Regions from separate parts of the Paenibacillus sp. S33 genome, predicted to be linked through region 2. Evidence: riboswitches for the same ligand, from Rfam matches in the RefSeq annotation. Region 2 holds a riboswitch; each other region holds the start of a gene.
The links. A riboswitch is a leader RNA that binds a small molecule or an ion and turns the genes downstream of it on or off. The one in region 2 is predicted to bind cyclic di-AMP.
Positions count from the first base shown of each region.

Region 1: linked by a shared signal. The riboswitch ahead of ACWGXJ_RS06845 (hypothetical protein) and the one ahead of ACWGXJ_RS13435 (3D domain-containing protein) in region 2 are both predicted to bind cyclic di-AMP.
Region 3: linked by a shared signal. The riboswitch ahead of ACWGXJ_RS20035 (TrkH family potassium uptake protein) and the one ahead of ACWGXJ_RS13435 (3D domain-containing protein) in region 2 are both predicted to bind cyclic di-AMP.
Region 4: linked by a shared signal. The riboswitch ahead of ACWGXJ_RS00550 (C40 family peptidase) and the one ahead of ACWGXJ_RS13435 (3D domain-containing protein) in region 2 are both predicted to bind cyclic di-AMP.

Region 1 is NZ_JBSIEZ010000001.1:1,459,978-1,465,373, forward strand. Features, by position in the region: gene ACWGXJ_RS06830 (urease accessory protein UreF) at 1-367, opposite strand, end outside; tRNA gene ACWGXJ_RS06835 (tRNA-Leu) at 630-712, shown strand; gene ACWGXJ_RS06840 (glutathione peroxidase) at 804-1,289, opposite strand; cyclic di-AMP (ydaO/yuaA leader) riboswitch at 1,756-1,923, shown strand; gene ACWGXJ_RS06845 (hypothetical protein) at 2,039-2,434, shown strand; gene ACWGXJ_RS06850 (potassium-transporting ATPase subunit F) at 2,618-2,695, shown strand; gene kdpA (potassium-transporting ATPase subunit KdpA) at 2,847-4,523, shown strand; gene kdpB (potassium-transporting ATPase subunit KdpB) at 4,561-5,396, shown strand, end outside.
Region 2 is NZ_JBSIEZ010000001.1:2,936,847-2,942,242, reverse strand. Features, by position in the region: gene ACWGXJ_RS13445 (ABC transporter substrate-binding protein/permease) at 1-747, shown strand, start outside; gene ACWGXJ_RS13440 (amino acid ABC transporter ATP-binding protein) at 734-1,456, shown strand; cyclic di-AMP (ydaO/yuaA leader) riboswitch at 1,690-1,858, shown strand; gene ACWGXJ_RS13435 (3D domain-containing protein) at 1,865-2,533, shown strand; gene ACWGXJ_RS13430 (polysaccharide deacetylase family protein) at 2,732-3,538, opposite strand; gene ACWGXJ_RS13425 (NADH:flavin oxidoreductase/NADH oxidase) at 3,845-4,867, shown strand; gene ACWGXJ_RS13420 (PspA/IM30 family protein) at 4,955-5,396, shown strand, end outside.
Region 3 is NZ_JBSIEZ010000001.1:4,398,765-4,404,160, forward strand. Features, by position in the region: gene ACWGXJ_RS20030 (potassium channel family protein) at 1-554, opposite strand, end outside; gene ACWGXJ_RS20035 (TrkH family potassium uptake protein) at 748-2,088, opposite strand; cyclic di-AMP (ydaO/yuaA leader) riboswitch at 2,496-2,648, opposite strand; gene ACWGXJ_RS20040 (CPBP family intramembrane glutamic endopeptidase) at 2,910-4,640, shown strand; gene uvrC (excinuclease ABC subunit UvrC) at 4,609-5,396, opposite strand, start outside.
Region 4 is NZ_JBSIEZ010000001.1:136,163-141,558, forward strand. Features, by position in the region: gene ACWGXJ_RS00535 (hypothetical protein) at 1-140, shown strand, start outside; gene ACWGXJ_RS00540 (4a-hydroxytetrahydrobiopterin dehydratase) at 258-557, shown strand; gene ACWGXJ_RS00545 (GNAT family N-acetyltransferase) at 636-1,142, opposite strand; gene ACWGXJ_RS00550 (C40 family peptidase) at 1,448-1,948, opposite strand; cyclic di-AMP (ydaO/yuaA leader) riboswitch at 1,954-2,091, opposite strand; gene ACWGXJ_RS00555 (hypothetical protein) at 2,368-3,195, opposite strand; gene ACWGXJ_RS00560 (M1 family metallopeptidase) at 3,207-5,219, opposite strand; gene ACWGXJ_RS00565 (YwhD family protein) at 5,344-5,396, shown strand, end outside.

The DNA of each region.
Region 1 (5,396 bases), 1.5 Mb from region 2:
ATTGAATGAGTATAGATTCCAACTGGTCAAATTCAAGCCAAGGATAAAGAGCCTTAGCGAGCTTAAGTAGACGCTGACCGGATAGACGCAACTCCTTCACATGCTGCAAGGAGGGACGTTGGGTATGCAGCATCTTATCAATGAGAGCGATTCGCCAACCGTCATTCTGCTGGATGGCGACATACAGACTTTTGATAGCCATGCCGTCAACGGTTGTAAATTGAGGATACAAATCATCCAGCATGTAATGTTCCAGATCTTGTAGACTGTTCAAATGTCCGTTGCGGAATAGTTTCTCCAGTCCGTTAAAACGGGTGAAGCCACCAACAGGTAGGGAAGGGTCCAACAATAATGCATAGTTCAGCAAACGGTTGCCTTTATGCAGGGCGGTTCGCCTCCTCGAAGTGAATCCTTATGTTATATTATTTCACTCTTTACTTAGGGATAACGAAAAAATTCGAAATGTATGTAATATATTTTTACATTTTAGTAGCCCTTTTGTCAAATTAAATATTATTATCGCTCATATATGTTAGGTAAAATAACATATAAAATAATTATTATATTTGTGTTTACAAATAGTTGATGAGAGAGTATAATAAATCTGTTGCCTCAATACATTATGATTTGCGGTCGTGGTGGAATGGCAGACACGCTATCTTGAGGGGGTAGTGGGCGTACGCCCGTGGAGGTTCGAGTCCTCTCGACCGCATTATATGCAAGACCTAGTTGAAAAAGCATCCTGACACGGTTTACGTGAAGGGATGCTTTTTTTGTTTTAATAACTGTGATAAAGAAGAATATCAGTTTTGCTGCAAAAGCTTCTCTATATCTCCCGCCAGCTTATCTGGAGTGGTTTGCGGTGCATAGCGCTTAAATACGTTACCTTCTCGTGTAATTAAGAATTTAGTAAAATTCCATTTGATCGCTTTGGACCCTAATACCCCCGGAGCTGTTTGGGTCAGGTAGCGAAATAAGGGGTGCGCTTGATCGCCATTGACATCTGTCTTGGCGAACATCGGAAAGGTAACACCATAATTGATCTGGCAAAACTCGGAAATCTCCTCGCTGGAACCTGGCTCTTGTTTGGCGAATTGGTTGCTGGGAAATCCTAAAATTTCGAGCCCCAGTTCATGGTACTGGTCATATAGCTCTTGTAACGCTTTGTATTGGGGGGTTAACCCGCATTTGCTGGCTGTGTTCACAATAAGCAGAACATTCCCTTTATATGTGGATAACGGAATTGGTTTCCCTTGCAGGGTTTGCGCATCATATTCATAAACGGTCATAGTATCTCTCCTTATTCAATATTCAGCAATTAAATTGTAAGCAATTCAAAGTAAGGTTGCAAGTCTGGAAAAGCTGTATTAAGCCTTTAGCCGCTGTAAAATCGTATTTTGTTCAAAACAGTAAATCGCATTGCAAATGGAGCGAATTAAGGTGTTTCTTCTTATAAAAGCGGGTTCAATCGGTGTTTAGCTGGTACATATAGCGTATTTTCTTCTCTTTTTACAAAAAAAGGCCAAAAACGCTCTACCCTACGCCAATATTGACATGCTTGTCATTTTCGAAAAGGGATGAAAAACAGAGATTGAGTGAGCTGTGAGAAGCATAGTTGCATTGTAAGCGTTATTATTAATCTTCTATGCTCTAAAGGCCGATTTATAACCCCGCAGTTGAGCTTTACAGTCTTCCATGCGCGGGTGTATGATTCAAGACGTAATTTCAAATTAACTTGAATGAAGCAACAACGAAATGTCTATAGCGCTGAATTTTGCAGTTGCAAAAGCGGGGGAACCAATCGAGACTGTACGGCTTGCCGTGGGTCTCATGGGGTGAATTTTCCGGTCAAGTGCCAGAAATAGGGCGACTCTCACGTCCGAATCCGACAGCTAACCTCGTAAGCGTACAGGGAGAGGCAACAAACCGCCGTGTGCAGCCATGGTTTATTTTATCATGGATATGTCAGAAGCCGGAGGAAAGCCTTTTTCCTTCGGCTTCTTTTTGTTGTCTTTTTATACCGGGAGAGGAGCTACTGATGGAAGGTCGGTTAATTATTGTCACTGCACCGAATGAAGCGGGCAGAAGTTTTGTGAAATTGCTTATTTTCAAAAAATTGGCGTTTGCAGTTCTGACGAATAGCGCCCAGGAGGAACGACAGCTCAAAAAAATGGGTGTGGAGCACATTGTCCGCATCAATACCATGCAAGCGGGAAAATGGAATTTTCCAAAAAAAGAAATTGGTAGTGTGTATTTGTTCGAGAACAGCTTGAATCTGACTTGCCGTTTCCTGCAAATATGTCGGCCGCTAACATCGGAATCGATCTATGTTATTACGCACGGCTGTAATCCACAAGGAATTTATCGAGGATTGGGAGCGGACCATGTGATCTACACATTGAACGGAGAGGTGGGTTTTCTGCTGAACGGATAAGCACTTATAACATAGTTGTTTTATGATTTTATGATGAAATAAGAATGGCGATCTGAGGACCGATACGGAGGGTATGAACATGATGGATATATACATGCTGCTCGTCATGGCTGTGAGTTATGGAGTGATACTGCTGTTTGTACGCTGGTGTGATGCGCAGACCTCTAAAGGAGGACGAAGAGGATGATCGTTATACTTGGGCTTACGGCTATTGTGTTTATGTATTTAATCTACGCACTCCTGAACCCTGAAAAGTTCTAGTCACTGGTAGGGATAGAGCGGGCGGGAACAACAGATCTGAACATTAAAGCATCATAGGTAGCAGGTTTTCGCAAACGTGTGCACACAATTGGTGCTCTGGAAGCAGGCCTGTTGTTCCAAACGCAGGAGCATTTTGAAGGAGGAATAAAGGATGGAGCTGCTTCAAATTGGAATTGTGATCGTTATATTGCTGCTCTTGGTAAAGCCAATGGGTACATATATGTATCATGTATTCTCGAATGAACCCAATCGGACGGATCGGATTTTTGGCAGAACAGAAAAGCTGATTTATAAGGTAGTAGGCTTGAAGAAAGTGGAGAGCATGCGTTGGACTACGTATGTTATGAGTTTCATTGCTACGAACGCCGTGCTTGTGGCAATCAGCTACTTGCTGTTGCGTTTACAGGGAATGCTTCCCGGTAATCCGGCTGGAAACAGTAATATGGAAGCATCACTAGCTTTTAATACGGTAATCAGCTTTATGACGAATACGAATCTCCAACATTATAGCGGAGAAAGCGGGCTTACGTATCTGACACAGATGGCGTTCGTCACGATGATGATGTTCACTTCGGCTGCTTCCGGTTTTGCGGTTGCTGCGGCTTTTATGAGAGGATTGACGCGGCGCGGTGAAGGAATGGGCAATTTCTTTCAAGATTTTATTAAAGCCATTATAAGAATTTTCCTGCCGCTGGCCTTTGTGCTTACGCTGGTGCTGGTTGGATTGAAGGTACCCCAGACGCTACAGCCTACGGCGGATATTACGACGCTGAGCGGAACACAGCAGCAGATTTCTATGGGACCCATTGCTTCTCTGGAGTCCATCAAGCATTTGGGGACAAACGGGGGGGGTTATGCGGGAGCTAACTCTGCGCACCCTTTTGAAAATCCAAGTCCTTGGACGAACGTGCTGGAAATTTTGGCAATGTGGGTAATGCCGGCTTCGTTGCCGTATACCTTTGGATTGTTTGCCCGTAATCGTAAGCAGGGCTGGATTATTTTTAGCTCCATGATGGTATTGTTTCTTATTTTTCTATCCATTACGTATGTGTCTGAAAAGACAGGTAATCCGTTAATCCAGACACTGGGTGTGGATGCTTCTCAGGGAAGCATGGAAGGGAAAGAGGTTCGTTTCGGCATTGGACAATCGGCATTATTCACTGCGGTCACAACAGCGGCAACGACAGGTTCAGTCAATAATATGCATGATACACTAACCCCACTGGGTGGTATGGCTGCTTTGGGAGAAATGATGCTAAACGTCATTTTTGGCGGCAAGGGTGTCGGACTGATGAATATGCTGATGTATGCGATTCTGGGTGTGTTTATATGCGGACTGATGGTCGGGAGAACTCCGGAATTTATGGGGAGGAAAATTGAAGGCAAGGAAATGAAGCTGATCGCGATTGCCATTTTGGTACATCCGTTTCTCATTCTCGCCCCAACTGCACTTGCATTTATGAGTCATTGGGGATACGATGCGGTCACGAACCCTGGCTATCACGGGTTGACTCAGGTGCTCTATGAATATGCGTCATCTGCCGCAAATAACGGTTCGGGATTTGAAGGCCTTTCGGATAACAATGTATTCTGGAACATGACGACGGGGATGGTTATGTTCTTCGGCCGATATGTATCTATGATTGCATTGTTGGCTGTGGCGGCTTCGTTGAATGCCAAAGCACCGACTCCGGTGACGACGGGGACACTGCGCACGGACAACAAGTTATTTGGAGCCATTCTGATCGGGGTCGTGCTGCTGATTGGTGCGTTGACCTTTTTACCCGTCATCGTATTGGGACCTGTTGCTGAATTTTTGACCATGTGAAGAAGAAAATGAGAATGGATGAACGGGGTGTTTGATCATGAAGGAACAACGCAAACACATGCTGGACAGAAGCATCTTGAAGCATGCGATCAAGGATAGCTTTATAAAATTAAATCCGATGATTATGATGAAAAATCCTGTCATGTTCGTCGTGGAGATCGGTACATTGGTCGTGCTGCTCATGTTACTGTTTCCTGGTTATTTTGGAACTGGTAAGGAAATGGGCTTTAACCTGGCCGTGTTTGTTATTCTGTTGTTTACGTTGCTTTTTGCTAATTTTGCCGAAGCGCTCGCAGAGGGGCGGGGTAAGGCACAAGCTGCCTCTTTAAAAAAATCCAAGCAGGATACACAAGCTAACAAGCTCATCGGAAATGACATTCAGGTGGTTAGCTCAACCGAATTGCGTAAGGGGGACGTGGTTATTGTCTCCCAAGGCGAGATGATTCCAAGCGATGGTGAGGTCATTGAAGGTCTGGCTTCGGTGGATGAATCTGCAATTACGGGAGAATCGGCTCCGGTCATCAAGGAATCGGGTGGTGATTTTTGCTCGGTAACCGGCGGGACGCGGGTAGTCAGTGACCGGATTAAGGTGCGAATTACGACAGAGCCGGGCGAGACATTTATTGATAAAATGATTTCGCTCGTGGAAGGCGCACAGCGGCAAAAAACGCCGAATGAGATTGCACTGAACACTTTGTTGATTAGCTTGACGATTATTTTTCTAATTGTGGTGGTTACGCTAGCGCCGATTGCCCGTCATTTTAACATTGATTTGCCTGTTCCTGTGCTGATTTCGTTGCTAGTCTGTCTGATTCCGACTACGATTGGAGGACTGCTGTCAGCTATCGGGATTGCCGGTATGGACCGGGTCAC
Region 2 (5,396 bases):
TTGGCTCGCCTGAAAGCGGACGGGTCGATTGAGAAGTTTTCCACAGAAGCGAGCGCGCTCTCTGCAGATCGACAGGTTTCTTCTAATAACATCGTAGATATTTTTTGGAAATACCGCAGTTTTTACGCTACGGGTATCGGCTACACTCTGTTGCTGTCTGCACTCGGAGTACTGTTTGGATTTATCATTGGTCTGATCGTATCCTTGCTGCGGATGAGTGGTATACGCATCATTGAGTGGTTAGGTACCACTTATGTGGAGATCCTGCGTGGCACACCTATGCTGGTACAACTTATGATCATTCACTACGGAGTTGCTTTGACGCTGGGTGTCAATTTTACCCCACTCCAGTCTGGTATAATCACATTGTCTCTAAATAGTTCAGCATATCTGGCTGAAATTTTCCGGGCAGGTATCCAGGCAGTAGACCGTGGACAGATGGAGGCTGCTCGTTCGTTGGGTATGGGACGCGGTAAAGCTATGCGTCATGTCATTTTGCCGCAAGCGTTTAAATCTATTTTGCCTGCTATCGGTAATGAGTTTATTACGATCATTAAAGAATCATCCATTATTTCGACCATTGGGATGGTAGATATTATGTATCAGGCCCAGGTCATTAAGAACATCACCTACGAAGGACTAAGTCCGTTCGTAATCGCAGCCGCTATTTATTTTGTAATGACATTCAGCTTGTCTAAGCTGCTGGGTTTATGGGAAAGGAAGTTGAGAGCCAGTGATCACCGTTAAACAACTGCGTAAATCGTTCGGTAAGAATGAGATTTTAAAAGGCATTGATATAGATATCGCCAAAGGTGAAGTCGTCGTCATCATCGGTCCCAGCGGTTCGGGGAAGAGTACGTTTTTACGTTGTATGAATCTGTTGGAACAGCCTACGGACGGGGAGATTTTGTTTGAGGGCGAGCCGATTACAGCTCGTGGCCATAATATTAATGTAACCCGGGAGAAGATGGGGATGGTGTTCCAGCATTTTAATCTTTTCCCGCATAAAACAGTGTTGCAGAACCTGACACTTGCCCCAACACAGGTTAGAAGACAGTCAGGGAAGGAAGCAGAAAAAATTTCGCTAGAACTCTTGCGTACCGTAGGGCTTGAGGATAAGAAGAATACCTATCCGAACCAGCTATCCGGAGGACAGAAGCAACGTATTGCGATTGCGCGTGCTTTGGCCATGCAGCCGCACGTAATGTTGTTCGATGAGCCGACTTCTGCATTGGACCCTGAAATGGTTGGAGAGGTTCTGGATGTAATGAAGAAGCTCGCCGAAGGCGGCATGACAATGGTAATCGTGACGCATGAAATGGGCTTTGCCCGCGAGGTAGGCGATCGAATCATCTTTATGGATAACGGTCAAATTGTGGAGCAAGGTACACCAGAGCAGGTATTTGGCACTCCAAGCCATGATCGCACCCGTGATTTTCTTGCCAAAGTATTGTAAGGAAGTGCTGATATAATCTATAAAAAAACCCTCCGTTTGACGGAGGGCTTTTTTTCTTTTTGACACCATTTCCCCATACTTTCGTAACAAATATCGATTTGTTGATGACAAAATTGTAACGAGTGTAGTATGATGTTCAAGGTTCCCAACATTTTCATGCGGATAAGGTTACAAAATTGTGATATTATGCAGTAAGCCAAAACTTACCGGGACAGCATGTGGTTATGACAACCGCTGAAGCTGGGCCCAAACTATGGGAAGTGCGGGGGACGTAACAACGGCAGTCATTCCGATACGTCATAAGACGATGTGGAATATGCCTAGGGGTGAATTGCACAAGCATAGGGCTTCTCCTGAGTCCGAATCCGACAGCTAACTTCGCAGGCATAACAGAGGAGGTACATATCTTTGAAACATCTAAAACATATTGGTAAAACGATGAAATTTGCGGTGCTTGCCGCAGCTATTGCAGGGTTGGCACAGACAGCTGGAGTAGCGGATGCTGCTTCGCTTCACACTGCCAAAGAGGGCGATACCTTTTTTTTGCTTGCTCAACGTTATGGAGTATCGGTAGACGAGCTAACGAAGGCGAACCCAAACATTGCCTCCAACAATATATATGCAGGTCTGCAAATTAAGGTGCCTGGCGAAAATAGTGTGAAGGCAGCTTCGGATTCGAAGCCGCAACTTCTTACGAAGAAAGCACCAGCGAATGAGGGGCCAACGATTGAAGCTTGGGGCAAAACATTCAACTATAGCAAAATAGTTGACGTTAAGGCTTCAGCGTATTCTGCCGCAGCCGACGAGAATGGTAAATGGGGAGCAGTGGACTACTACGGCAATCCGCTTAAACTAGGTACAATTGCGGTAGACCCGAACGTCATTCCGATGGGCACGAAAGTGCTGGTTACAGGCTATTCCCACCCAGGTTTGCCGGATCATTCTTTTGTGGCTGTCGCTCGCGATCAGGGCAGCGCCATTACAGGAAAGCGGATTGATATCTTTATTCCTGGCAACAAATCATTTGTGAACGACTTTGGATTTCAAAATGTGAAGCTGTACGTTATTGATAAATAGCATTGTACGTATATACGGTTTAATAAAAAATAATATATATTATGTAAACTTAATACCTGTATCCTGCCGCATATAACTAGGTCGGACTCTTATCAGGTCTTATCCATAAAAAAAAGCTGTCTTGACGAGCAGAAAACTTCTGCTGGTAAGACAGCTTTTTTACGTTGCTTTAGCTGTTGCTCAATCATAAACATATGGTTATTTCCGTTCCGATGTGTGGAGTAGCCGGGGGACTGTCACAAATTTGTAGCCCTTAGCTTTTAGAGAGTGAATTAGACCCGGCAGAGCTTGGACAGTGCCTTGCAAGTTGGAACTTTGACCTCCACCTGCGTGCATTAAAATAATAGAGCCAGGCCCGGTAGCTGGGATCACATTGCGTTGAATTTGTGTTTTACTTAATCCCTTCCAATCGAGAGAGTCTACATTCCAATTAACAATCATATAGCCATGACGACGTGCCCATTGGATTTGAGGCTCCGTGATTTCACCGTAGGGTGGACGAATCAACTTGGGGCGAAAACCTGCGCTGGCTTGTAAAATACGTTCTGTTTTTGTAATCTGGTTGCGAAAGCGTTCTGGTGTGGCCTTCCTAAAATCCGGATGAGTATAGGAATGGTTTCCTATAGCATGGCCTTCACGGATAATACGGCGTATGATCCCCGGATGCTTTTCCGCACGGTGACCGACGATGAAAAAGGTGGCTTTGATGCCATTAGCGTGTAATACGTCCAAAACCTGCGGCGTATACCTAGAATCGGGCACATCATCAAAGGTTAGGGCAATTTGGCGGGTGTGTGGGCCGCACATTTTAAAAATGTCCGCATGTTTTTTACGCAGCATTGCTAATGTAGGAGTTGCTCGATCTGTGCTCTGATGTACAGAAGAAGCAACAGCTGCTTCCTTGGGATGGGGCGTTCCGGTGTTGGGAGGCGCATCCGCGTGAACGGGTAAACTTGAGAATGCTAGTAACAGTGCCAAGCATGGCAACACTCCCCTGTACGGCATATGTATCCCCCCCTTTCCGTGCAGTGGTACCTAGTGGTGCTCTCGACTATTATGTACCTGTCTTATTAAAAATATGCTGGTAACCAAGTTCGGCTCATAAACGACTGGAAAGAAGCCCACGATGAAACGATTATCAATGAAGATGATGGAGCTAAACGTACATATTCTCTTAAACATGACCGAAAACAGGAGCATTTTCGCAAGTTTTAGCCTTACAACGAATTCGGTATACTGTGACAGCTGGTGTATAATGGGGATGCAATTCATAATTATACAGACATGGAATTGAAGGAAGGATGGATAAAAGTGACCGACTTGTTTACTCCTTATCAATTAAAGGGGCTTTCTTTAAAAAATCGGATTGTCATGCCCCCGATGTGCCAATACAGCGTGGAGGCCAAGGACGGAAATCCAACGGATTGGCATCATGTCCATTATGTGAGCCGGGCAGTAGGAGGCACTGGACTTATTATTGTGGAAATGACAGCGGTCCATCCAGATGGACGTATTACGGATCGTGATTTGGGTATTTGGAGTGACGAACATATTCCTGCATATCGTAAGATTGTAGAGGAAGTCCACAAGTATGGTGCCAAGATTGGTATTCAACTAGGCCACGCTGGACGCAAGGCTGAAGATGCTGAGCAACCTGTGGGTCCGTCCACGATTCCTTTTAGCGAACGCTTTAAAAAGCCGCACGCCTTAAAGACAGCTGAAGTCAGGGAATTGGTCCAGGCATACAAAGAAGGCGCGCGCCGCGCGGTGGAAGCCGGTTTTGATACGGTTGAGATACATGGCGCTCACGGCTATCTGATCCATCAATTTCATTCGCCTTTAACAAATACCAGAGAAGATGAATATGGGCAGGATTTGTCACTGTTCGGTGTTGAGGTCATACATGCAGTTAAAGAGGTTCTTCCTGCTGATATGCCTGTGCTTATGCGGATATCTGCCAAAGAATACGTCGAGGATGGATATAATGTGGAATACATAACAGGCGTAGGGGAACGATATCGTGATGCAGGTGTGGATATTTTCCATATTTCTTCTGGTGGTGAGGGTCCGATTGGTTCTGGCGGAGGCCCGTCTGCGCGTGCCGGCTATCAGGTGGATTTGGCTCATACCATCCGTGAAAAGCTGAATGTACCTGTGATTGCTGTTGGCTTACTGGATGATTATGAGGACGCCCGCCGGGTTGTTCAGCAGAAAGAAGCTGATCTGGTAGCAATAGGGCGTGCCATGCTGCGTGATCCCTATTGGGCGCTGCATGCATCGCGGGAGCTAAAAGTACAGGCCGACATCCCAGAGCCTTACTTGCGCGGTTTTTAGATATTTTTGAAACCCTCTTTGCAAAGCTTGCGTAAACATGTGTACAGAGCTTAAAATTTAAGCATTCAACTCTAGGAGGAACTTCACATGTCTATTTTCAAACGATTAAGAGATCTTACGATGTCCAACATTAACGCCATTATCGACAAGGCAGAAGATCCAATTAAAATGACGGATCAATACATTCGTGATATGCAAGAGGACCTGGAAGATGCAGAGAAAGCGGTAGCCGCTCAAATTGCTATTGAAAAGAGGTTCAAACAGCAATACGAAGAACAGGCTGCTTTGGTAAAGAAACGTGAAGAACAGGCACATACCGCTGCAAAAGCACAAAATGTAGATCTGGCCCGTCGTGCGCTGGAAGAAAAGAAATCTGCTGAACAAAAAATGAACGAGTTCAAAGCTGGTTACGAACAGAACAAAGCTGCAGCCGATAATCTACGTGGCAAGCTGGATGAAATGCGCAGACAGCTGACAGAAATGAAAAACAAGCGCGAAACACTGGTTGCCCGTTATAATGCAGCTAAAG
Region 3 (5,396 bases), 1.5 Mb from region 2:
CCGTTCGCCGTATGAAGCGCCACGACGCTACAACCAAAGCGGGTACGGGCATTTAGCTCTGCTAGCGTTTTGCCATTCAGACATGCAGGTACATTGAGTTCCACAATACTGTATTCCTTAGACAACTCTAAATAATCGAGCAAATTAGGCGTGACTAGCTGGTGAGCCACCCGGATACCCATATCCCGTTCTGGATAAATAATCCGGTCCACACCGAGCTTTTCTAACGCACGCCCGTGCAGCACAGATATGGCTTTGGCTACAACTTTTTTCACACCCAGCTCCTTCAGCAAAATGGCGGTGAGGATGCTTACCTGAATGTCATCACCAATAGCAACAATGCCACAATCGAAATTACGGATGCCCAGTGATCGCAAAGAGTCTTCATCGGTAGCGTCCGCCACGACAGTATGTGTCAACATCTCACTCATACTGTCCACAACATCCTCATTCCGGTCAATGCCTAGCACCTCGCACCCCATATCCACCAATTGCAAAGCCAGGCTTGAGCCAAACCGCCCCAAGCCAATAACTACAAACTGCTGCGTTTTCATATCTACTCGAAAACTCCCTTATCTGAATCAATTTCATAAATGAGGATTTTGCACAAATCCCATAAGCGACTTCCAATGAAGAAGATATAGAACGAAATGGTTTAGTTCGTCTATATCTTGACTTCGAAGCGACTGGTATCGAATTTTGCAAAATCCTGAAATGATTAAACCAACGAAATGTATATGAAATGATTCATCCTATAATCATTTTGCCTTCCGGATGACGATACAATTCTTTACCCTTTTTCGGCCCCAGTGCATAAGCTAGCGTGAGTGGCCCCAGTCTACCTGCAAACATCGTCAGGGTAATCACCAGCTTGCCTATGACTGTTAAATCAGGTGTAAGCCCCATCGACAGCCCCACCGTACCAAACGCAGACACCGTCTCAAACAAGATCATCAGAAAATGATGATCTTCGGTTGCCGACAAAATCATGGTCACCCCGATCACGAACAGCAACCCCAGCAGTGTAATGGTCAAAGCCTTGTAAATTCGTCCCTGCGCAAGTCGGTACTTGAACAGCACAATATCTTCCCGCCCCCGCAGCATCGAAATCACTGCTCCAATGAGCAGGGCGAATGTTGTGGTCTTAATCCCGCCTCCAGTGGAGCCAGGGGAAGCCCCAATAAACATGAGTATGATGATAAAAAACTGCGTAGCCTGCCGCAAGCCTGCGATGTCCAGCGTATTGGCACCTGCGGTACGGGGGGTAACGGACTGGAATAAAGATCCCAGTAGCTTACCACCCCAATCAAGCGAGCCAAGAGTCTTTGGATTCGTAAACTCAAATACAAAAATCACGAGCGTGCCGACTACAATCATAGCGCCCGTCATGCTGAGTACCACCTTGGTATGCAAGGACAGTCTCTTGCGCTTGCGATATTCTGCCAGGTCTGACATCACTACAAAACCAATGCCGCCAGAAATAATTAGAAACATTGCGGTAAAATTAACAATCGGATCATATACATAACCTGTCAAGCTGCGAAATTCACCGAATAAATCAAAACCAGCATTGTTAAACATGGAGATGGCATGCCAGATTCCAAAATAAATCGCCCTGCCTACGGGCATATCAAAGGACCAGCGAACCGAGAATATCGTAGCACATACGCCTTCAATAACCAGTGAGTACAGCAATACCTTACGGATTAACCCGACAATTCCCTCTACAGAAGTCTGATTCATCGCTTCCTGCAAAATGAGGCGCTCCCGCAAGGAAATCCGACGTTTGAACACCAGCGCGATCAAGGTAGCCATAGTCATAAAGCCGAGACCGCCAATCTGAATGAGTGCAGCGATGACGACTTGACCAAAGGTTGTGAAAAAGGTCCCTGTATCCTTAACGACAAGCCCGGTTACACAGGTCGCAGAGGCGGCAGTAAACAAAGCGTCTATAAACGCAAGTGGCTTTCCTGTTGTATTGGAGACCGGCAGCATTAACAATAAACTACCTATTAGAATGATAATGGCAAAGCCCGCAACGAATATCTGCGGTGGAGAAAGCCGGAGCCAGCTTGCATTGGGATTCATCTATTCATCACTTCTCTCCTAATCCTTAAAACTATAAATCAGTGATTTAATACGGTGTAAGCTCGCTACGCGTTCCATTTGATCTTTCGATCGTCGTTGCCCCTGAATTTTTTGATTTTTCCAAACCTTAGTTAACTGTAATTAGCATTCCCTGAATACAGGAAGAATGCATGTCAAGCACTACTCGGCTCCTGTGCTATTGGCGGGCAGTAGCGAAGGGGGCAGAATTGTTCTGAAGAAGCGAAGCGTTTGCCTTTATCTCCGGATTTTAACCATTAAAGGGGGTATACAATCAAAAAATCCGGGGATAACAGCAATCGGAAGAATAATCTGCACCCGCAGCGGTCTAACCAATCCAAACACTTTTATACGCACAAAAAAAGACACCGGAAAACCGAGTGCCTGACTTGGTTCCTGCTCATAGCCTACGAGGTTAGCTGACGGATTCGGGCAGCACAGTATGCCCTATTTACACTTCCGATCCAGCAGGATCGGTTGTAAAATTCACCCCAGTAACATGGTTCCCCCGTTTTCCCATAGAAATTCGGCTCAACTGTATATCATTACCTATGTATTTCATAGGCATTGCCTCAAGATTATAATCCTTCTATATCCAGATCACAAAACCGATTTCGCCGAAAAAACGTGAAATTGGCTTTATTTTGCGAATGGGCATCGTTTAATCGCAGCTTATCTAATTTTATTGGAACTTTAAAGTGCTTTCACTCTATTTTCATGAATATCGCTTGTCTGTTGGCGGGAACCTGTGCAGTATGATATCTTTAATGGATGTTCTTATTTACAGATTAAGGAGGAAACTCATGAATCCTATCGGGAAACCGGTCGTGCTCACGGCCAACTTCAAAAAATTAGGCTTGCTGGGCGGGATTGGCCTGATTTGCTTTTTTATCTTTCAATTGCTTATTCCCTCGCTTAGCAATCCGAGTCCAGAATCAGTAATGAACGCAAAGGTCATCAGCAAACAAGAAGCGGTCATACACGCATTGGACTTCGCCCGCTCCGAGCTGGGCTATACTGAATCACAGCCTGAGGAGCCTGTCGTGACCTATCAGGCCGAAACAGATTTGTACGGTTATTTATCTAGAGAAAAACTACTTCAACAGTACGACCGTACATGGAAAAAAAGTTACCCTTACGAAACCTTTCGGGTCGATCTGCCTGAATCCTCAGCGAAGAGTAAACTGCAAATTCATGTGGATTTATCCACTGGCAAGGTCGTTAGCTTTAAACGGATCACCTTCAGCACCAATTACACACAGGCTGATATTTCTACGGATGAACAAGCACGTAACAGGCTTGTACGTGTGGCTGAGGACGGCATGACGCTCGAAGCCAAGGAGCAGGCGGCCGCAGTATGGGTCAAGCGCTTTGGCTTTAAGCCGTCGGATTTGAAGCTTGCGACCACTGAACAAGAAGGCGGATTAAAGTATACCGTAGACGATAAAAAAATCGGCGCCTCGGTACTTACACTGGCTTTTACTTTTGAAGAAGGTGATGTTCGCTCCTTCACCCAAAGCTTTTCGGCCCCGTCGTCCTATACCGATTATATCGAAAAGCAAACATTTTGGGCGAATTTGATGACCTATGCGGGTTATGCCCTATTTAGCTTTGTACTGGGTGTACTTGCCATTGTGTATGCGTCACTCACCCGACGACATACTTCATTTGTACGCGGCATTGTTCTATCCGTTGTATACTTTATTGCTAGTATAGCTGGGACCATGAACATGCTGCCTTTATTGCAAGCAGAAGCAGGCGGTAAGGGCATGCTTATATTTCTTATGGTTTTCCAGATTGGTGTTACCTTTTTCATGGCTGTAGCGCTCTACTTCTCCTTGGTCGGCGGTGACGGGCTTATGCGTCAGGTTGGACTGAATGCATGGCCGCGTGCGAAAGAGCCGGGCTACGGGCTGTATGTGCTTCGCAGTATGTATGTTGGCTACTTGTGGGCCTTTATTTTGCTCGGGGTACAATCCATTTTGTTCTTTATACTGGAGCGCACATTTAATACATTCTCCACCACAGATGCCACGCAATCCCCTTACAATATGGCTTATCCATGGCTACTGCCGATTATGGCCTGGATGGCAGGTATTGGAGAAGAGACTGTCTACCGTCTGTTTGGTATTCCGATGGTCAAAAAAATAGTAAAAAATACTTTTGTTGCTTGTCTGATCACCACGCTGATTTGGGCACTGGGACATACACTTTATCCAATCTATCCGGTGATTTCCAGACCTATTGAGCTGACTTTTCTTGGTTTGCTGTTCAGTTTTGTGTTTCTGCGTTACGGCTTTATTGCCGCCATGTTCAGCCACGTTATTTTTGACAGCATTCTAATGGGACTTAGTGTGATGAGTCTGGGAGACACTGTGAATGTGAGCGCTGGTCTATTCTGGATCTTACTTCCAGCCATCGTGGGTTACATCATTTATTGGTTTAGTCCTAAAAAGCCAAATCGAATTATGTTTGAACCTATAAAAAAAGAGGAGCCGTATTCTACGACTCCTCCTCCCGAAGGGCAGCTATAATCTGACGCGCAAGCTTATCCCCAATAGAGAGAGGCCGGAAGTCTTCGACACTGGCCTCTCTTATTTTTTTGAGCGATCCAAAATGCTTAAGCAGTAACTTACGCCGTTTCTCGCCGATGCCTGGAATAGAGTCCAGCCGGGAAGTTACCATAGATTTGCCGCGTTGCTCGCGGTGGAACGTAATGGCAAAACGGTGAACCTCGTCCTGAATCCGTTGCAGCAGATAAAATTCTTCGCTATTGCGTGCAAGTGTCACGGCCTCAGAGGACTCTCCCACTAATAGTTGGGAAGTTCTATGTTTGGCATCCTTCACCAGACCACACACAGGAATGAACAAACCCAGCTCATTTTGCAATACATCGGTCGCCGCCTTAATTTGTCCACGTCCACCATCGACAACGATCAAGTCGGGACGTTCCAAATTTTCCTTAAGCACACGTTCATATCTACGTCGGATAACCTCACGCATTGTTTCATAATCATCGGGTCCCTGCACAGAACGGATTTTATATTTTCGATACTCCTTCTTGGCAGGCTTGCCATCAATAAACACGATCATGGCTGAGACTGGATCGGAACCCTGGATGTTGGAGTTATCAAACGCCTCCACCCGGTGCAAGCTATCCAGTCCAATGGCACGCCCGAGATTGCTTGCAGCTTTGGATGTCCGTTCCTCATCCCGCTCGATCAGCTTAAACTTCTCATCCAAAGCAACACGTGCATTTTCCGTCGCCATGCCTGTCATTTGCTTTTTCA
Region 4 (5,396 bases), 2.8 Mb from region 2:
TGGCAGAAGACTTATTTTATGCACTGGGTACAGAGCCCACAATCACTGTAGGGAGTAGCGTTGTGATCTATGAGCCGGAGCAGCATCGCATCTATGTACTTATTGGGGACGAGGAGCTGACGTCAGTCCCTTTGATTTGAGGTCCGTCTTATGGATTTATCAACGGGGCCGTGGTAATATGTACACCAATATATCGTAGTTTTGGCCGTATTTAAGCGGTCGAAAGGCTTCCGTATAAACGGGGAGGAGTTCGTAACATGCCTTTTACACAAGAAGAGATTGAAGCACATCTGGAGAAACTGGAGGGCTGGGAACTGGAGGAAGGACGTTGGATCGTCCGAAAATATAATTTTTCCAGTTTTATGAAAGGGATTGCATTCGTGGATGAAGTTGCCGCTATATCTGAAGCATTCAATCATCATCCATTTATTACGATTGATTATAAGACCGTGACTCTGCGTTTGACCTCTTGGGACGACGGCGGTATTATGGCCGTGGATATTAAGGAAGCCCAACAATATAATGAAGCTTTTGAAAAAATGCGCAGCAGTCATTGAGCTTGTAATGATCTGTCGTATGATGATAGAAGCGCCTTCGCTATACAACATCGTGGTTGTATGCCGAAGGCGCTTTTATCATAGAATCTGGGTTGGGTGCTCGGGACGATATACCATACAATAAAATGGTTTTTTGCCATCAGGAGTCTGGCGTTCATAGGTATCTGTAAGCTCAAATCCAGCCGCCTTGTAGGCCCGGATAGCGCGCTCATTCCAAGTGAGCACCTCTAGATCAATTTCATTCTTCGGGTTGCGTCGTTGAGCTTCCTCTGCAATGGCACGGACAAAATCAGAGCCTTTGCCATGTCCGCACCTGTCAGGATGCATTCCAAGACCTAGCCGGGTCACACCGATCATAGGAAAATATTGAGCAAATCCTGTTAGCTTGTTCTCTTCATCCAGTACGGCAACATATTGCTCTTGGCGAAGCGTGGGACTTCCAAATTCGACTTCAAGCGCCTTCATTTGTTCCCAGGGGAGCCAACCATATATGTTATAAGGTGGATCATAGTGCCACTCACAGATTGCAGCCGCTTGATGCTCGTCCATCGGTACGATCCGATAGTTGGATATTGAGGCCGGCATGTGTTCCATCCTCCTTTTACACAGGTACTTCAATCATTAACAACAGATTGTAGACAAGTTGCAGAGGAATGGCAAGCGTGTTTATTTCATACCTAAGTCGGGTATACATTCAATAAGAAGGAATTACTGCTCATATGCTCCCCCAGCGGTGACGGTAAAACCGACGATGTTCGCTACAATTGAAACCTTTTGAGGTCTCAGTTCGTCAGTAAAGATAATAATTGCTGATGTTGTGGACATAAAAAACCGCAATTCGATTCCGGCCAGAATCAAATTGCGGCTAGGGTTAGCTTGCTGTGCGTTAGTTATTCTACGTTATCGTCATCAGGAATGTCTGAAGCTACAGAATGGTAAGCGTCTGTGCTCATAATTCTTTTTGCACCGACATAGCGGTTAGCGTAATAATTTTCGTTCAGTGAGCTAACTACTACACCACGTGAAGTCGAGGAGTGGGCAAATTTCCCTTCACCTACGAAGATACCTACATGGGAAATGCCTCTTCCTGTGGTGTTGAAGAACACCAGGTCCCCAGGTCTCATTTCATCGCGGGATACAGAAGATCCCATTTTGAATTGTGATCCTGATTGATGCGGAAGTTTAATTCCCAGTTTGTTGTATACGTACATTGTGAAGCCGGAGCAATCGAATCCCTCGAGTGTAGTGCCTCCGCTTCTGTAGTTCGTTCCTTTGGCATCTTGGATGACCTGGTCCATCTTAGAGTCTGCATATGCACTGCCGCCACCGAATGTAAAAGATGTAAAGGCAATGGCAAGACCCATAGCTGCGATCGTTAGCTTCTTCTTCAAAAAAAATATACCCCTTCCAATGCCTGCGAGGTTAGCTTAAGGATTCGGTAGAAGGTTCCCCTATGACCACTCTGTTGCGAGATCAATTCACCCAAACTGGTTCCCCCGCTTCCTAGGTGCCAGGAATTAGGCTTAACTTAAGATGTGCACCTTGGAGAGCAGTATTCACAGAAACGTTATTTTTGAGATAAAGGTTACAATAAAGATTACAAAGTTGTTACTATCAGTTCACTGCGATTATTGTAACAAAGACGGCTGGCTTTGGCAAATGTTTCATTGCAAAAAGTTACAAAAAAAATCTGCTCCTAATGTCCCAGGAACAGATCTTGTTAACAGTATTCAGTTATGTGTCGTTTGCGCGAGTATGAATCAAGGTTTTTCGACAGACGGAAATGAAGTAAAAAACATAAAGGCAGGGCTTAGCTTCTACTAGAGATATCGGTATGCCATAGTCTGTACTGCGAACTGATATGCCACAGCCTGACCAGACTAGTAACAAAATGATACGATTGCTGGAGAATGAGCGCCAGCATGCCAGTCCAAATCATCGCCACGGTGCCAAATAGACCGAAGACCAGCAGCACACAAGCACCGAGCAAAAGGGATATACCGACAGCTGGGAGGAGCTGGCGAAAGAAGGCGAGCAGGGACGATAGTATGGCGTGACCACCGACAGTACCCAGTTGCATATACAGGATGCACTGCCGAATGAACCATCCGTATGCCATCCATCCAATGACATAGGGCAATAAATGCAGCAGATAAGAGGAAGATTGAAGTGCTCCTGCTACAATAGGGTAGAGTCTCGGTACTACCCAAAAGGCGGGAAGCAGCAGCAGTCCCAACTCGATGGTGTAATACAACAGCGACGACATGCCATGGCGTTTCATACCCTTGAAAAAGGACAGGCTTTGCGGTTCAGTCGCATCGGTATGCAGACTTTGATATATTCCGGCTCTAATGAAGGGAGTGATCAGTATGCGTAGTACAGTCGCCCCTAGTAGTATCCACAAATACACATGTACTTCCCGGCTGTCCATCAGAGCAATCTGGCTCTCCATCCAAAATAAGGTCTGTCCCAGCTCGTTCTGACCCTGATCAGGATAACGGAGCAATAGCGGGATAACGGCAGACTGCACCAGCCGATAGAGAAACACCCCCCACAGTAGTCGATACAGAAATAAAATGATAACGATATAGAAACGTATGCGCACCAGCGCCCAGCCCTCTTTTATAACAGTCCGCATCTATAGACACCTCACCATGACAGACTTCCAAGCAGTGTCTCCAACAGCTTGGTTACACTTATACTCCAACGGGTTTGTTGCTTTTCGTCCAATTCGGCTTTTAGGCTATTGTTAATATGCTTGTTCTCCAGTGCAATGGTATATAAGGGATCAAGGGTTACATGGGAAACGGGAGAAGTACTTTTGATCCGAAAATTTGTACTTTTGCCCGCGCCGTCCCAAGCCTTGAATATCGTGGTACCTTCCTTGAAGGTAAATTGGACAGGGATCTTGGGATAATCCGCCCCTTTTTTGCTGACCGTCACGACTGCTTCATATCCATTCTCCAGCTTGTGGTTTGTGATGTGATCCACTGAAAAGTCCGCCATCTGGCCGTCATATACATACTGTTCAAAATAGTGGCTCCATGAGCGTCCGGTGACTCTCTCCACGATACGTTGAAAATCCAGTGAGGACGGATGCTTGAATCGGTACGTCTGGACGTAGGTCCGCATAATGCGATCCATTTTTTTCATACCCACCTGACGTTCAATGCCCCGTAGGACCAGCTTGCCTCGAGAGTAGGCATTTTGCGCGTACTCAGCAGCTGAGCCGTACTTCCATGACTCACGGTTTAGCGGCTGTGGGGAGGCTACCTGTCCCGATTGTAATGGCAGGTTGGGGGTAAGCCCATATTCTTGCTCCATAAGCCGCTCCTCAGCATAGGAGGTGAAGCCTTCATCCAGCCACGGCTCCTCAAATTCATTATTGGCTACCATTCCGTAGAAATATTGATGTCCAATCTCATGAACTAATGTCCGTTCCAGACTATAGCCAGGATTCAGATTACCCGCAGCAGCGGCCGTGATGAGTGTCGGATACTCCATACCGCCGGCTCCATTGCCTGATTTGGGTGGAACCACGATGGATAGGGTGGAATATGGATAAGGCCCGTACCATTTGCTGTAGTACGAAAGGGCGGCCTTCGCTGCGCTCATATAGCGCCCTTTGAGCTCCTTGTGCGACGGGTCAAGGTAGAGCTTGATTTTGACACCAGGGACTTCAGCAGAAGAAAAGGGTTCTTCTACGGTTACAAAGTTGGGTGAAGCGGACCAGGCAAAATCGTGTACATCATCGGCATAAAATTGATATATTTTTTGGCCGTTCTGTCGGACGGCACCACGGGTGGGAAATCCGGTCGCTGCTACGATATGAGTTTCAGGCACCCGAATCCGTACGCTGTAAATTCCAAAATCGGCATAAAACTCGGAGTTACCATGATACTGGTGGAGGTTCCAGCCCTCCTCGGCGCGTCCACGCTGTCCTGCAGTCTCGTAGACGCTTAGCTTCGGGAACCACTGTCCTGCCATTACAAAATCATCTGTCGCGCCCATACGAGCGAAGATGGCGGGCAGTTTTACCTCAAACTTCATATATAATGTGATTTCTTCGCCACCTCGTACCGGCTTGGGTAGACGCACCTTCACGAGCGAACGGTCGCCTGCGTTACCGTCATCTGGCTGCACATATTGGATGCGGTGCATGAGAGATAAACCGTCTTCTGTTTTTAGTTCAGTCAGCGTCATGGAGCCAAAGCCGTCTTTGGGCATGGTGTCTCCGCGCAGCTTTCCACCGGATTCCTTCATAAAGGTAGTTTCCATGGAAGAAAAGGCATTCGGGTATAGATGAAGATACAGATCATTCACGGTTTTCTTGCCCGGATGCTTCCAGGTCAGTGTCTCAGTGCCTCGCAAAACCTGTCCTTTTTCCAGAGACACATCAATGTGGTATTCTACCACCCTCTTGCTGAGGATTTCTGTAGCGGGCTGTGGAGGGTTCTTGGGCAGGTCAGGCACGATGTTTGCCCCTAGAGGCTTGCCCATATTTGGGGCAAGCGCAGACTCAGACAGGGAGCCGTATAGTGGTTGGCCTATGGACTGCGGGTCGGATTGCGGTTGGGGCTGCCAGGCAAACCATAACGTCCCTGCGAGGAGACCGAGGGCTAGTGTAGACAATAAAACGATTTTAGTGCGTGCTGGGGTCATACAATGGATACCTCCCGTTGACAAGCATCTACAGCATGTATATGTTTGCTTTCAGGAGATTATTAGTTAAAATATTTATAGTGTAGAATGAGTGTGAAGACGGAAAATGGAGGTCTAGTGACGCATGAGTGAAAATCAGCCGGACGGCAAAAAACAGATTGCACTGAACATTGTCAG